4 regions of the Oikeobacillus pervagus genome follow, and region 3 is predicted to be linked to each of the others. Evidence: riboswitches for the same ligand, from Rfam matches in the RefSeq annotation. Region 3 holds a riboswitch; each other region holds the start of a gene.

Region 1 (3,488 bases), on a different contig from region 3:
CCTTCTTTTAAAATCAATCTATCATATGAAGGGATTGTTGGAGAAGTCTACAGTGATCAATTTCGTTCAAGAAAAGATATCAAAAAACTTGAGAGAGTTTTTAATATGGAATTAAAAAAACAAGCAGATCGTCTTATGGCTGATTTACAACGTCAATATAAAGTGGATATGATCGGACTACAAACCCATCTACATAAATATCATTATAAAAAATGGGAAAAACTAAAAAACGATTGGACAACTGGAGAACAATTATTTTCAAAAAGTCAAGTAGATCTTGAGGTTGAGGGTGTTTTAAGATATGGTGGTGCCATTTTAAACAAAAAAATGAAAGGAGTCATTGATATGGACATTCTTCTAAAGTTCCTTGGATTCATCCCTCCCTATTTAATTATTGGGGCAACTGTACTCTCTTTCATGGTACCAATGATTTGTATAAAAGTAAACGAAAAATTTCGACAATTGTTTAACCCTACTTAATCCAAAGGGTTATATCAGGGGAAACAAAAAATCGCAAAAATTTCAAAGCAAGATAAAGTGAAACTTCATCCCCCACTGAATGTTAGTTGACCTTATCGGACCTTTTGGGGCCGTAATCCTCCACCTATCTTCTTTGTTTCCAAATCATTTTGGAGTGGCCCGTTAAGGCGGGTTAAAGTTGTTTTTCAATTAAAAAGGGACCTCCTAATTAAACTGGAGTCCCTTTTTAATTATTATGCTTCTACTTTATCAAAAGCGATCCCTGTTGCTTTTTCAATCGCCTGATTTAAATCGGCAATTAAGTCTTTTGGTGATTCAAGTCCAATGGATAAACGAATTAATTCTTCCGTTACTCCTGAAGCTTTCAACTCTTCACTACTTAATTGTTGGTGTGTAGTGGATGCTGGATGAATAATTAATGATTTTCCGTCCCCTACATTAGCAACATGTGACCATAATTGAATATTGTCGATCAATTTTTTACCCGCTTCACGGCCACCTTTAATTCCAAATACAACTATCGAGCCGAAACTATCTCTTAAATATTTTTTCCCTAATTCATGTGAAGGGTGATTTTCCAAACTAGGATGTGACACCCATTCAACAGCCGAATGATTTTGTAAGTAATCAACGAGGACTTTTGTATTTTCAGCATGTTTTTGAATGCGTAGATGTAATGTTTCTAATCCTTGAAGTAATAAAAAGGCACTGTGTGCGCTCATGGACGGACCAAAGTCACGCAATAGTTGAACACGTAATTTAATCGCAAAAGCAGGACCTTCAATTTCAGCATACTTTATGCCATGATAAGAATGATCCGGCTCAGTAAATCCTGGGAACCTTTCACTATTCCAATTAAATTTTCCACTATCTACGACGACTCCACCAATGACGGTACCATGACCACTTATCCATTTTGTTGCGGAATGTACAATAATATCTGCTCCCCATTCAATTGGGTTCGCCACATAAGGAGAAGCAAAAGTATTGTCCACAATGAGTGGAATCCCATTTTCATGCGCAATATTGGCAATTTTCTCTACATCAAGAACATTCAAACTTGGATTTCCAATAATTTCCCCGTAAAGAGCTTTCGTTTTTGGTGTAATCGCTTTTCGATAGTTTTCTGGATCTGTTCCATCCACAAATTTCACATTGATCCCATAGCGTGGTAAAGTTGTGGCAAATAAATTATATGTACCACCATATAGGCTAGAATCTGCCACAATTTCATCGCCTGCATGAGCAAGATTTAAAATAGAAAAAGCAATAGCTGCCATTCCTGAAGATAAAGCAACCGCCGCAGCGCCACCTTCTAATAAAGCAACTCTTTTTTCAAATACATCAACCGTAGGGTTCATTATTCTTGAATAAATATTCCCCGGTTTTTCTAGACCAAATAATGCTTTAGCATGGTCTGTATCTTCGAATACGTAAGATGTTGTTTCATAAATTGGAACAGCACGAGATCCCGTTGTCGGATCAGGGATTTGCCCTCCATGTAATAAAATCGTTTCTAAATCCCAATTTTCTTTTGTCATTTTAAATTCCTCCCTTTCTTTTTAACTATCTTATAAGAATCCCTAAATACGATGATAATAAGAGGATTTTAATAAAATTAAAACCCTCTTCACTGAAAGAAGAGGGCGTGTATACACGATTCCTCTCTTATCTTTCAGATCCTTTCTGACCTGTAGGACTTAGCACCTTTTCAAGTAATTTGCCACCTGATGGTTGCCGGGCTTCTTCGGGCCTATTCCCTCCGCCACTCTAGATAAGAGTCAAAATATTCTTTTAGTTTTTACCCTTGAGGAAAGTATAGAATATTCCTTCTACTTTCGTCAATCCCTTTTTCGAAAAAATACATAAAATCGATCGGAATTAACGCACTTCATCCTTTTCTTCATTGATTTTTTATAATAATTGAAGGACATAATGACATCCGTATTTAACCGTGCGTTTCCGAATCCCATTTCTACTACCAACAAGTTGCAATAGAAAAGCTTTTGTTTCTGATCCCTTTTCAGCTAGCCCAATCCAGACCGTCCCTGGTTTCTTCCCTTCTAACGAATCGGGCCCTGCAACACCTGTGAAACTAATCCCATAATCGGTTCCAAATTGGGTCATTACGTTTTCGGCTAGTTCTTTCGCACATTGCTCACTTACTGCACCGAATGTATGAAGTGTTTCATTGGCCACTCCTAGAATTTGTTCTTTTACTTTATTGGAATAGCAAACGATGCCACCTTTGAAAATTTCACTCGTACCTGAAAAAGAGGTTAATTCACTTTGAAATAATCCACCCGTTAAGCTTTCAGCACAAGCAATCGTCTTCTTTTGTTCTTTTAAAAGTTTGACCATTTCCTCCATAATGCTAGACTGATCATATCCATAAAAATAACTACCTACTCGCTCCATTATTTTTTCTTCTACTCGCTGAATCAAATCTTCTGCCTTTGCATTTGGTGAATTTTTTGCTGTAATGCGGATCGTCACTTCTCCGTCTCCAGCAAGTGGGGCAATAGTAGGGTTGTTCTGCAAAAGAATTAGATCTTCTAAATCAGTTTCAAGCTGCGACTCCCCGATTCCGAAAAAACGCAATACTTTGGATTCAATTTTTTCAACTTGACCAATTAATTGCATTAATAGTGGTTTTCCAAATGAAAGAAACATGGGTTGCATTTCCTTTGGTGGCCCTGGTAGTAACATGTAGGAATTTGTTTCTGTTTTCAAGAACATTCCTGGGGCCATGCCATTTCGATTGGGTAAAACCGTAGAATCTTCCATGACAAGTGCTTGTTTCTTATTATTCTCCGTCATTTTTAACTTCGTTTTTTCAAAAAAAATTTGAATACTCTCTAAAGCTTCTTCATCATATATCAGCTGTTTCTTTACATGGTTGGCGATCGTTTCCTTTGTTAAATCATCCTTGGTTGGTCCAAGACCACCGGTAAAAATAAGCAAGTCTGCTCGTTTTTCTGCCTCTTTGATGACCTGCAAGAGCCGAT
Region 2 (3,488 bases), on a different contig from region 3:
AGCAACATAGTCCCAAACACGGTTATCCGTCCCGCTTACACCTACTTTAACTTCTACTTTTTTCTCGCTACCGCTCTTTTCATTGGAACAACCTACACTAAAGATGGCTAATGTTAAAATTGCAATGGAAAGTAATAATTTCTTCATTTTCTTTTTCCTCCTACTTATCGTCTTCTAATTTTTCTTGCAAGGATGTTTCCAAAGGACTGTAAACCTTGTACCATCACGATTAAAATTCCCACTGTCACCAACATGGTCACCGTATCAAAGCGTTGATATCCATATGTAATAGCAAGGTCACCAAGTCCGCCCCCGCCGATTGCTCCGGCCATAGCAGATGCACCGACTAAACCAATGGTTGCAATCGTAAAAGCTAGGACAAGAGAGCCAAGAGCTTCTGGAATTAGGAATCGAACTATGATTTGTCCAGGCGTTGCTCCCATTGCTTCCGCTGCTTCAATTACACCTGGATCCACTTCAAGTAGAGAATTTTCTATTAATCTAGCAATATACGGCCCAGCATAAAACACTAGCGGCACGATTGTAGCAGTCGTCCCAATCGATGTCCCCACAAGAAATCTAGTGATCGGAATAATCGCGACCATTAAAATGATAAAGGGGATGGAACGGAAAATATTGATAATTCCACTTAGTACATTGAAAACGAGCAAATTCTCTAGTAAATGACCTTTCCGGGTTACAACGAGCAGGACCCCGAGTGGCAACCCAAGAACGGCCGAAAATAAAAGTGAGAAGGACACCATTTGAACGGTTTCAATCAATGCTTCTGTGATTTGCTCTGAATTAACTAGCATGTGTGATCACTTCCTTTATCGTTATTTGTTCATTGTTGATATACATTAACGCTCGGTTGATTTCATTATTCGATCCTTGAAATTCGACAATTAAGTTTCCAAATGAAGTTCCTTGGAGTTCCGTGATATTTCCAAAAAGAACATTGATATGGATATCGAATTTTTTGGAAAGGGTTGATAATAATGGGCGACCTGCTGAGTTTCCAACAAAATTAATTCGAAATATGTTCTGTGCTCCAGCATTTTTTTGGATGGTTTCTTTAATGGAATCGGGAATTTGGTCATTCATGACGGTGCTGACAAAATTTCTAGCTGTCTTTGTTTTCGGTGATGAAAAAACGTCAAACACTGTCCCTTCCTCAATGATTTTTCCATTCTCCATGACAGCGACACGATGGCAAATATCCTTAATGACTGCCATCTCATGGGTAATGATTAGAATCGTAATGTTGTATTCCTGATTGATTTTTTTCAGAAGCTGTAAAATGGAACTAGTCGTCTGCGGATCAAGGGCTGAAGTCGCTTCATCACATAGCAGGATGGATGGCTGAGTAGCAAGTGCCCTAGCAATCCCAATCCGCTGTTTCTGACCACCTGATAGTTGGTCCGGATAACTATTGGCTTTATCTGAAAGCCCAACAAATTCAAGAAGTTCATATACTCGCTTCTTTATTTTCTCTTTCGGAACTTTAGCTAATACGAGCGGCATGGCCACATTCGCAAATACGGTTTTGGAATTTAAAAGATTAAAATGTTGAAACACCATCCCGATATTTCGTTTGACTTCGCGGATTTCCTTCGCAGATAAAGCGGTTAGATCATGACCGTCCACCAACACTTTCCCTGATGTTGGCTGCTCCAACCAGTTCACACATCGAAGTAAGGAACTTTTACCAGCACCACTAAACCCAATCACTCCGAAAATTTCACCGGCATTTATTTTTAAATTAATCCCATTTAATGCTTTCACCTGATTTCCACCACTGTTGTACACCTTATTTACATTTTGAAACTCAATCATATTGCTTCTCTCCTTTCAATGCTGTTGGGCCATCACACGTTTTTTCTTTGTTTTGGACAAATGAAGAAAACCTTTCAAGTAATCTAAAATAGATGATTTACTAAACAGATGTGAAAACTATGAATTAACTTACAGAAATCACCTTGGCGTTTAGAAGGGGAGTTGATACTTATTAGAACAACAAAAAACCCTCTTCTTGAAAAAAGAAGAGGGTAAAATGTATAAGACTAATCCTCTTCTTATCTTTCAAGCCTAGCTTGCTGGAATTGGCACGGTACAAAAAATGTCCGTTGCCGAGGTGTCATAGGGCCAGTCCCTCAACCTCTCTGGATAAGAAGTATTTTCCGTATTCAATTGATAGTATGATGAATACATTACAACATTCAAAAAACAAAGTCAATGGAATTTTTCAAAAGAGTAGGATTTATCTAAAAAATGGTGAATATGTGTACTTTAAAACAACGAAGCCTGTTGGTACGATAAAGAATGTATGCTAAATTAAGTTTGTAATGAAAATGGTTGGAGGAATTATGAAGAAGTTCAAACGAAATATTAAAAGGTTTTTCTTATTTTTATTTATTTTAATTGTGTTCATGTATCTAAATAATAGTTCTTTCCTTACTAAGTCTAGGAATGAATCTCCTATATTATTGGCACATAGAGGAATGGCACAAACCTTCCCAATGGAGGGAATTGCCAATGATACATGTACGGCTAAAAGGATTTATAAACCAGAACATCCTTTTTTGGAGAACACGATTCCCTCGATGGAAGCCGCCTTTAAAGCAGGTGCCGACATTGTAGAATTAGATATAAAGCCTACGAAAGATGGGCAATTCGCTATCTTTCATGACTGGACTCTAGATTGCCGGACAGAGGCAGAGGGAATGGTTCAGGACTATACAATGGCAGAACTAAAAAAACTGGATGTTGGCTACGGATATACAGCTGATCATGGAAAAACTTATCCCTTTCGCGGGAAAGGAGTGGGGCTGATGCCTTCCCTAGATGAGGTATTAGAATATTTCCCAGAGGAGTCATTCCTAATCCATATCAAGAGTGCCGAACCGACAGAAGGCATTCAACTGGCAAAACACCTTTCGAAACTCCCTGAAAAACGTTTAAATCAGTTAACCGTTTACGGAGATGATCAACCTATCCATACATTGAAAAAACAATTACCCAACCTTAGAGTCATGTCAATGGCCACGTTAAAGAGTTGTTTACTTCCTTATCTAGGGATAGGGTGGACAGGTATGATTCCATCCGCGTGTGAGAACACCCAACTGCATATCCCAGAAAAATACGCACCATTATTATGGGGATTTCCTAATAAGTTCTTGAATCGTATGGAAAGCGTAAATACTCGTGTAATACTAGTCGCAGGTGACGGAGGATGGTCGGAAGGTTTTGATCAAAAACAAGATTTAAAACGACTTCCCGAAAATTACACGGGTGGTATTTGGACGAATCGTATTGATGTGATTGCTCCAATTATTGAAAAAAAATCAGAGCCATTAAAACAATGAGAGATTTAAGTTTAAAAAGAGTTGATTTCTTATGATAGAGGAAATCAACTCTTTTGATATTTTCTTAGGATGCAAGAAAAGTGGCAACTCTATTAGGAAAAGATCAATATAATAGAGGAATAC
Region 3 (3,488 bases):
ATCACTTTTGTATTTTCTTGAATATTTGAAGCAACTGTGTCCAAATCCGTCATATCGACAAATGTATGTTCAATTCCGAAACGATTCAACACAGTGTTAATCATCCGGTACGTTCCACCATAAACATCTTCGGTAACAAGTACATGATCACCCTTTGAAAGAAGAAGAAATGCCGTAGAAATTGCTGCAATTCCAGATGAGAAAGCAAATCCTTTAACCCCTCCCTCAAGTTGGCTAATCATTTCTTCCAATGCCTCTCTTGTCGGATTTCCCGATCGGCTATAATCATACTTTCCAAACTGATCAAAATCTGGCTGATGAAATGTAGAAGCAAGCTGGATTGGAACACTTACCCCTCCTGTTTCCTTGTCAAATTTATGTTGGTTATGAAGCAATTGAGTTTGAAATGTATACGATTGATGAGTCATTCTTCTTCACTCCTTCATTTTTTTAAACGCGTTTTGTAAATCCCTGATTAAATCTTCGGTTCCCTCCGTCCCAACAGAAAACCTTAACAACCGATTACAAACTCCATTAGCCAAACGTACTTCATAAGGCATATCCATATGGGTTTGTGTTGCCGGATAGGTGATAAAACTTTCTACTCCTCCTAAACTTTCTGCAAATGTAATCAGCTGTAAGTTTTGCAAAAATGGATTGACCCATTCTTCTTTCTGCAATCGAAAAGAAAGCATCCCACCGCGTCCCGGGTATAAAACATCTTTCACATCGTCACAACATCGTAAAAATTCACTTATTTTTTGAGCATTTTTTTCATGTTGAACCATTCGTAAACCTAATGTCTTCATTCCACGAATAAGAAGCCACGAATCAAATGGAGATAATACTGCACCAATTGAATTTTGATATTCTTTTAGTTTGGCCGAAAGTTCTTCCCCTTTAGTAACGACAAGTCCCGCAAGCACATCATTATGTCCCCCTAAATACTTTGTTGCACTATGAATCACAATGTCAGCTCCTGAAAAAATAGGCTGCTGAATAAAAGGAGTATAAAATGTATTATCCACAATCAATAACACCCCCTCTTCTCTTGCTACATGAGCGACCTCATCTAAGTTCACTTCTTGCATCATCGGATTAGTCGGAGATTCAACAAAAATAGCTTTCGTTTGGTTTGTGATCTTCTCCCTTGTCTTAGTTAAATCTTGAAAATCATCATAGACAAAAGATAGTCCATATTTTTTCCATCCCCGTTCAAAAAGGCGGTACGTTCCACCATAAAGATCCGCTGATACGATAAATTCATCACCAGAATCGAATAATGAAAGAACCGTTTGAATCGCCGCCATTCCTGAGCTAAATGCAAAGCCAGCATCTCCATGTTCTAAATCGGCAATGGCCTTTTCTAAAATGTCTCTAGTTGGATTTCCACTTCGAACATAATCATAGCCCGTCGACACCCCAATCCCTTCATGTCGATAAGCAGTAGAAAAGTAAACAGGTGGATTGACGGTTCCCGTAATGTTTTCACTTCTGTTTCCAATCTGAGTTAACTTTGTTTGAATGTCTTTAAAACCCATTTTCTCACCTCTAAGTAAAAATAAAAAAGCCTTCTGTAAGAAGAAGGCTTTTGTCAACAAGATTCCTCTTCTCATCTCTCGAACTAGGATTGTTCGCTGGATTTAGCACCATTGCTCTTTTAATTAGCCGGTTGCTGAAGCTTCATAGGGCCAGTCCCTCTGCCTCTCTTGATAAGAAAATATTAAATTTTCAAAAATTTCTGTCTTTCTATTAATTTAACGGATTGGTGGAGAAAATGCAATCATTTTTTTGTTACTTTTTTATTTTCTAAGAATTGTTTATCAATTAGTTCTGCAAATTTTGGCTGATCTTTTAAAAACTTAAGATCATAGGAAGAATCGGCAAATTGTTGAATAACATCTGCATTTACTTCAGATGTGTAATGAATTCTTTCCCAAGAACGGTCTACAATATCTTTCTCTAATTCTTGTTTTGTAATATCTTTAATAGTTTTTATGGCAATTTCTTTCGCTTCCTCTGGATTCTCATTAATAAATTGAATGGCTTCTTTATGAGCATCCACTATTTTTTTTACTAATGCTGAATCTTCTTTAATTAATTTTCCACTTGTAGCTAAAACGGAGTTAGGTAAAGTCGTGCCAAAAGAAATTTTATCACTGTCAACAATGACCTTTGCACCTACTTCTTTCACTAGCAAGGAAGCCCATGGTTCAGGAACGGAAGCAAAATCAACTTTTCCTGATTGAAACAACCCTGCATACTGTGCTGGATTTCCAGTAGTATGTTTCATCGTTCCACCGATTCGAGTAGATTTAAGACCGTAGTCCTTGGCAAATGTTTCAAATTGAACATCATGTGTACATCCAACCCCAGGAGTAATAAATGTCTTACCTGCTAGATCATCAACGGTTTGAATGCCACTTTTTTTACTTGCTACAACGACCGTTCCACCAGAAGATCCGCCTGCAATAATTTTCACATCGGCTCCATTCGCAAAATGATTCATCACTGGACCTGGTCCTACTAAACCTGCTGAAATATCCCCTGTCTTAAGGGCCGTCATAAAAGCACCGCCATCGGGAAATGTTTTATATTCAATAGTCACATCTTCCCCTAATACTTTTTCAAACAATCCTTTTTCCTTTGCAATCATTGCTGGAACATGGTCAATATTTGGGAAAAAGCCGATGACAACCTTTTTCTTGCCGTCGTCTGAACCTGAGCTTTTTTCCGAACTACAACCAGCTAGGACACCTGCTAGTAATAATAAGACTACCGCGAAAAAACTCATGAAATTTTTCATCATTTTATCCCCTTTCTTAACATTCTAATGGTAAAATCCCTACATTTGTCGGTTAATAACACATGAAGAAGATGCTTTAGCAACTATTAAGACGATGCTTGCTCTAATCCCCAACGTCTCATCACATTCTTTTCAACACGTTGGAAAAATAGTAAATCGACAATTGTACCAATAACTCCGATCAAGATCATCACCGCAATGACCAAGCTCATATTTCCAAAGTCTGAAGCGTATTTTAACGTGTATCCTAAACCAGGACCTGTACTTAAAATTTCCCCCGCCATTAAAGCTCTCCATGCGAATGCCCATGCAAGTCTTGCACCTGTTACCGCATACGGGATCGAAGCTGGAAATATAATTTTGATAAACAAATCAAATCCGGAAGAACCCATTGTTTGTGCGGCTTTAATATACAGTGGGGAAACATTTTTAATACCAATTCGCATATTGATTGTCATGACTAATGTTCCACCGAGAACGACGATAAAAATAACCGCTTTTTCATTCAATCCAAACCACATGATTGCTAGTGGCAGCCAAACGATACTAGGAACACTCTGAAGAGCTAGAATAAGTGATCCTAATGTGTCATCTGCTGTTTGCGATTTAGCCAATAAAATTCCTAACGATGTCCCTAGAATAAGTGCGATCGTTAATCCAATCAATAGTCTTTGGAAGCTTG
Region 4 (3,488 bases), on a different contig from region 3:
ACAGGAGTCGTGAGCCCGTGGCTGCTACTCGTTCTCCTTAGCTTTCCAAAACCCGTACAAGCTTTAAAAGGCTTCTTTAATGAGGTGCAGTCCCCTTTACAAGTAATCCTAGCGATGAAAGCGACAGCCCAAACCAATACAATCTTTGGTATTCTTTTGTCCATCGGCCTATGCATTAGTTATATCATTCAATAAAATAGTGCTAGGTATCACCCAAAAAATGGATGGTGCCTGGCACCTTGTCAAATTCATGGAATTCTGGAAAAATAGAGTTTGACTATACTAACCAAAATCTATGAGAAAAAGAGGGAGTTGGACCATGAGCAAAACACTGATTTTTGGACATAAAAATCCTGATACTGATTCTATTTGTTCTGTTATTGCCTATGAAAAATTGAAAAGTGAATTAGGAATTGAAGTAGAAGCGGTTCGCCTAGGTGAAGTAAACCAAGAAACCCAATATGCATTGGACTATTTCAAAGTGGACGCACCTCGACTTGTTCAAACCGTTGCGAATGAAGTTGACCAAGTCATTCTGATTGACCATAATGAATTCCAACAAAGTGCAGATGACATCGAAAAAGTTCGAATTTTGGAAGTAATTGATCATCACCGTATTGCGAATTTCCAAACAGGCGATCCTTTATATTACCGTGCAGAACCAGTTGGCTGTTCGGCAACCATTTTAAATAAAATTTATAAGGAAAAAAATGTACAAGTGAAAAAAGAGATTGCTGGATTAATGCTATCAGCGATTATTTCTGACACTCTTTTATTCAAATCTCCAACATGTACAGATGAAGATGTAGCAGCTGCAAAAGAATTAGCAGCCATTGCTGGAGTAGATGCCGAAAAATATGGCCTTGATATGTTAAAAGCAGGAGCAGATTTGAAAGATAAGACAGCGAAAGAATTAATCGGCCTAGATGCAAAGGAGTTCCAAATGGGTGATTCCAAAGTAGAAATTGCACAAGTTAATGCTGTCGATGTTAATGAAATTTTAGCCCGTCAAGAGGAGCTAGAAACAACATTGACAGAAGTGATTTCTGAAAAACAACTAGATTTATTCCTGCTTGTTGTAACCGATATTTTAAATAGTAATTCAACGGCCTTAGCTCTTGGTGAAAAAGCATCAGCTGTAGAAAAGGCATATAATGTATCCCTGGATCAAAATAAAGCATTATTAGAGGGCGTTGTTTCACGTAAAAAACAAATTGTTCCCGTATTAACAGATGTCCTTTCCAACATGTAATATAAAATAGTTCTAAAAAACGCCTGACTCCTTTTCACATATTTGAAAGGGACGGGCATTTTTTGTCTCTAAAATTGGAAAATAATCCCTCATTATAAAATTATTTTTATTCCTTTTTATCCCCCATAAAATACATCCATTCAAATTCTTATCTATAGGTTGCGAAAATATCGAAATTACTGTATCCTTTATATTACTTTATAAATGAGAATATGGATAATCTTCTTATCAAGAGAGATGGAGGGACTGGCCCGATGAAATCTCGGCAGCGGACTCAAGTTTAGAGTGCTGTGCCAAATCCAGCGAGCAGAAATGCTTGGTAGATAAGAGGAGTGTTTTATAAAAAATTATAAGACCTCTTCTTGAAACATTGGCAAGAAGTGGTCTTTTTTGTATAGAGAAAAGACTAAGTCCATTTCTTCATTATGAAAAAAATTTGTGAGGTGATCATCTTGAGTGTGGACAAAAAGGGAAATCCGTGGGCTTTATTTCCGTTTCTCGTTTTTTTAACCCTATTTATCGGGTCCGGAATCATTACGGGTGATTTTTACAGTTTTCCAGTAATCGTGGCCATTGCTATTTCGGCTGCAGTGGCATTAGCGATGAATCATAAAGAGTCCTTTTATAAGAAGGTGGATGTTTTCTGCCGTGGGGCAGGGAATACAAATATTATGTTAATGGTGATGATCTTCCTTTTGGCTGGGGCTTTTTCTGAAGTCGCCAAAGGGATGGGAGCGGTCGATTCCACTGTGAATCTAGCATTATCTGTTGTCCCGCAAAACTTGTTAATGGTCGGAATGTTCATTATCGCTTGCTTTATTTCCTTATCCATGGGAACATCGATGGGAACGATTGTGGCGTTAGCTCCTATTGGGGTTGGAATTAGTGAGCAAACCGATATTTCACTAGCACTCTCAATGGCAACGGTCATTGGTGGGTCAATGTTTGGCGATAATCTTTCATTTATTTCTGATACAACGATTGCTGCTGTTCGTACTCAAAATACGAAAATGAAAGATAAATTTAAGGTAAACTTTTGGATTGTCTTGCCCGCAGCGATCGTCACTTGTGTGATACTTGGACTCTTAACGATGGGTCAACATGCGGAAATTACACAGCATTCTTATGACTGGGTGAAAATTTTACCTTATTTATGTGTACTGATCACCGCTTTAATTGGGATCAACGTCCTTCTCGTCCTATCGATTGGGATCATATTTGCAGGGGTTGTAGGCTTAGTAGATGGAAGTTATCAAGTCATGAGTGTCATTCAGCAAGTTGGGGAAGGGATGGCCGGAATGTATGAAATCGCCTTCCTAGCTATTCTGATTGCTGGGATGGTGGAAGTGATCCGGCATAATGGCGGAATTGACTTCATCCTTTATGCGGTGACGAAAAATATTAAATCGAAAAAAGGGGCAGAATTTAGCATAGCAAGTTTAATTGGATTGACTGATTTATCAACGGCTAATAACACAATTTCAATTATTATTGCGGGTCCACTTGTTAAAAATATTGCAGATCAATATGATATTGACCCACGAAAATCGGCTAGTTTATTAGACATTTTTTCATGCAGTATCCAAGGATTAATCCCGTACGGAGCACAATTACTTGTAGCGGCGGAAATCGCCAAAATTTCACCTGTTAGCCTATTGCCATATTCCTACTATCCAATTTTAATTGGGATTTGTGGGGTCATCGCGATCCTGATCGGATATCCGAAATTTTCAACACAAGGAAACAAGTAAAAGCAGCGGATTTTATTTCCCGCTGCTTGCTTTACTTTCTGTTAGTTTAATGATTTCAACGACGACATTTGTAGCCTTGATCATATTATCGACAGAAATATATTCAAATCGACCGTGGAAGTTTTCCCCACCTGTAAAAATATTCGGTGTCGGCAGTCCCATATAAGAAAGCTGGGAACCGTCCGTACCACCGCGAATAGGAGATATCTTCGGTTCAATGTTTAAATTTTTCATTGCTTCATAGGCAATATCGACAATTTCCTTTACGGGTTCAATTTTTTCCCCCATATTGTAATATTGATCGTTCATCTCTAAAATGATTCGTTCTTCTCCATATTGTTCTTGTAACTGAGCAACTATTTTTTTAATGGTTGCCTTTCTGTCATTGAATTTTTCACGGTCAAAGTCTCGAATAATATAATGCAATCTAGTCTCTTCTACATCTCCATTGAATGAAAGAAGATGGTAGAAGCCTTCATATCCTT

Evidence for each region. Region 3 has a riboswitch for S-adenosylmethionine ahead of J2S13_RS06195 (methionine biosynthesis PLP-dependent protein). Riboswitches for the same ligand answer to the same signal wherever they lie in the genome.
Region 1: it holds a riboswitch for S-adenosylmethionine, as region 3 does, so the genes downstream of both, J2S13_RS02960 (O-acetylhomoserine aminocarboxypropyltransferase/cysteine synthase family protein) here and J2S13_RS06195 (methionine biosynthesis PLP-dependent protein) in region 3, are expected to answer to the same signal.
Region 2: it holds a riboswitch for S-adenosylmethionine, as region 3 does, so the genes downstream of both, J2S13_RS11445 (methionine ABC transporter ATP-binding protein) here and J2S13_RS06195 (methionine biosynthesis PLP-dependent protein) in region 3, are expected to answer to the same signal.
Region 4: it holds a riboswitch for S-adenosylmethionine, as region 3 does, so the genes downstream of both, J2S13_RS08675 (Na+/H+ antiporter NhaC family protein) here and J2S13_RS06195 (methionine biosynthesis PLP-dependent protein) in region 3, are expected to answer to the same signal.

What each region holds. Positions count from the first base shown of each region.
Region 1 covers NZ_JAUSUC010000005.1:3,573-7,060, forward strand. Annotated here, with positions in the region: gene J2S13_RS02955 (Ger(x)C family spore germination C-terminal domain-containing protein) at 1-480, shown strand, start outside; gene J2S13_RS02960 (O-acetylhomoserine aminocarboxypropyltransferase/cysteine synthase family protein) at 714-2,021, opposite strand; SAM riboswitch class I at 2,146-2,261, opposite strand; gene J2S13_RS02965 (competence/damage-inducible protein A) at 2,395-3,488, opposite strand, start outside.
Region 2 covers NZ_JAUSUC010000030.1:458-3,945, reverse strand. Annotated here, with positions in the region: gene J2S13_RS11455 (MetQ/NlpA family ABC transporter substrate-binding protein) at 1-147, opposite strand, end outside; gene J2S13_RS11450 (methionine ABC transporter permease) at 165-815, opposite strand; gene J2S13_RS11445 (methionine ABC transporter ATP-binding protein) at 805-1,836, opposite strand; SAM riboswitch class I at 2,073-2,173, opposite strand; gene J2S13_RS11440 (glycerophosphodiester phosphodiesterase family protein) at 2,367-3,365, shown strand.
Region 3 covers NZ_JAUSUC010000011.1:69,843-73,330, forward strand. Annotated here, with positions in the region: gene metC (cystathionine beta-lyase) at 1-428, opposite strand, end outside; gene J2S13_RS06195 (methionine biosynthesis PLP-dependent protein) at 435-1,541, opposite strand; SAM riboswitch class I at 1,610-1,719, opposite strand; gene J2S13_RS06200 (ABC transporter substrate-binding protein) at 1,784-2,806, opposite strand; gene J2S13_RS06205 (ABC transporter permease) at 2,893-3,488, opposite strand, start outside.
Region 4 covers NZ_JAUSUC010000018.1:40,531-44,018, reverse strand. Annotated here, with positions in the region: gene J2S13_RS08685 (1,4-dihydroxy-2-naphthoate polyprenyltransferase) at 1-195, shown strand, start outside; gene J2S13_RS08680 (manganese-dependent inorganic pyrophosphatase) at 320-1,252, shown strand; SAM riboswitch class I at 1,475-1,582, shown strand; gene J2S13_RS08675 (Na+/H+ antiporter NhaC family protein) at 1,711-3,003, shown strand; gene pepT (peptidase T) at 3,016-3,488, opposite strand, start outside.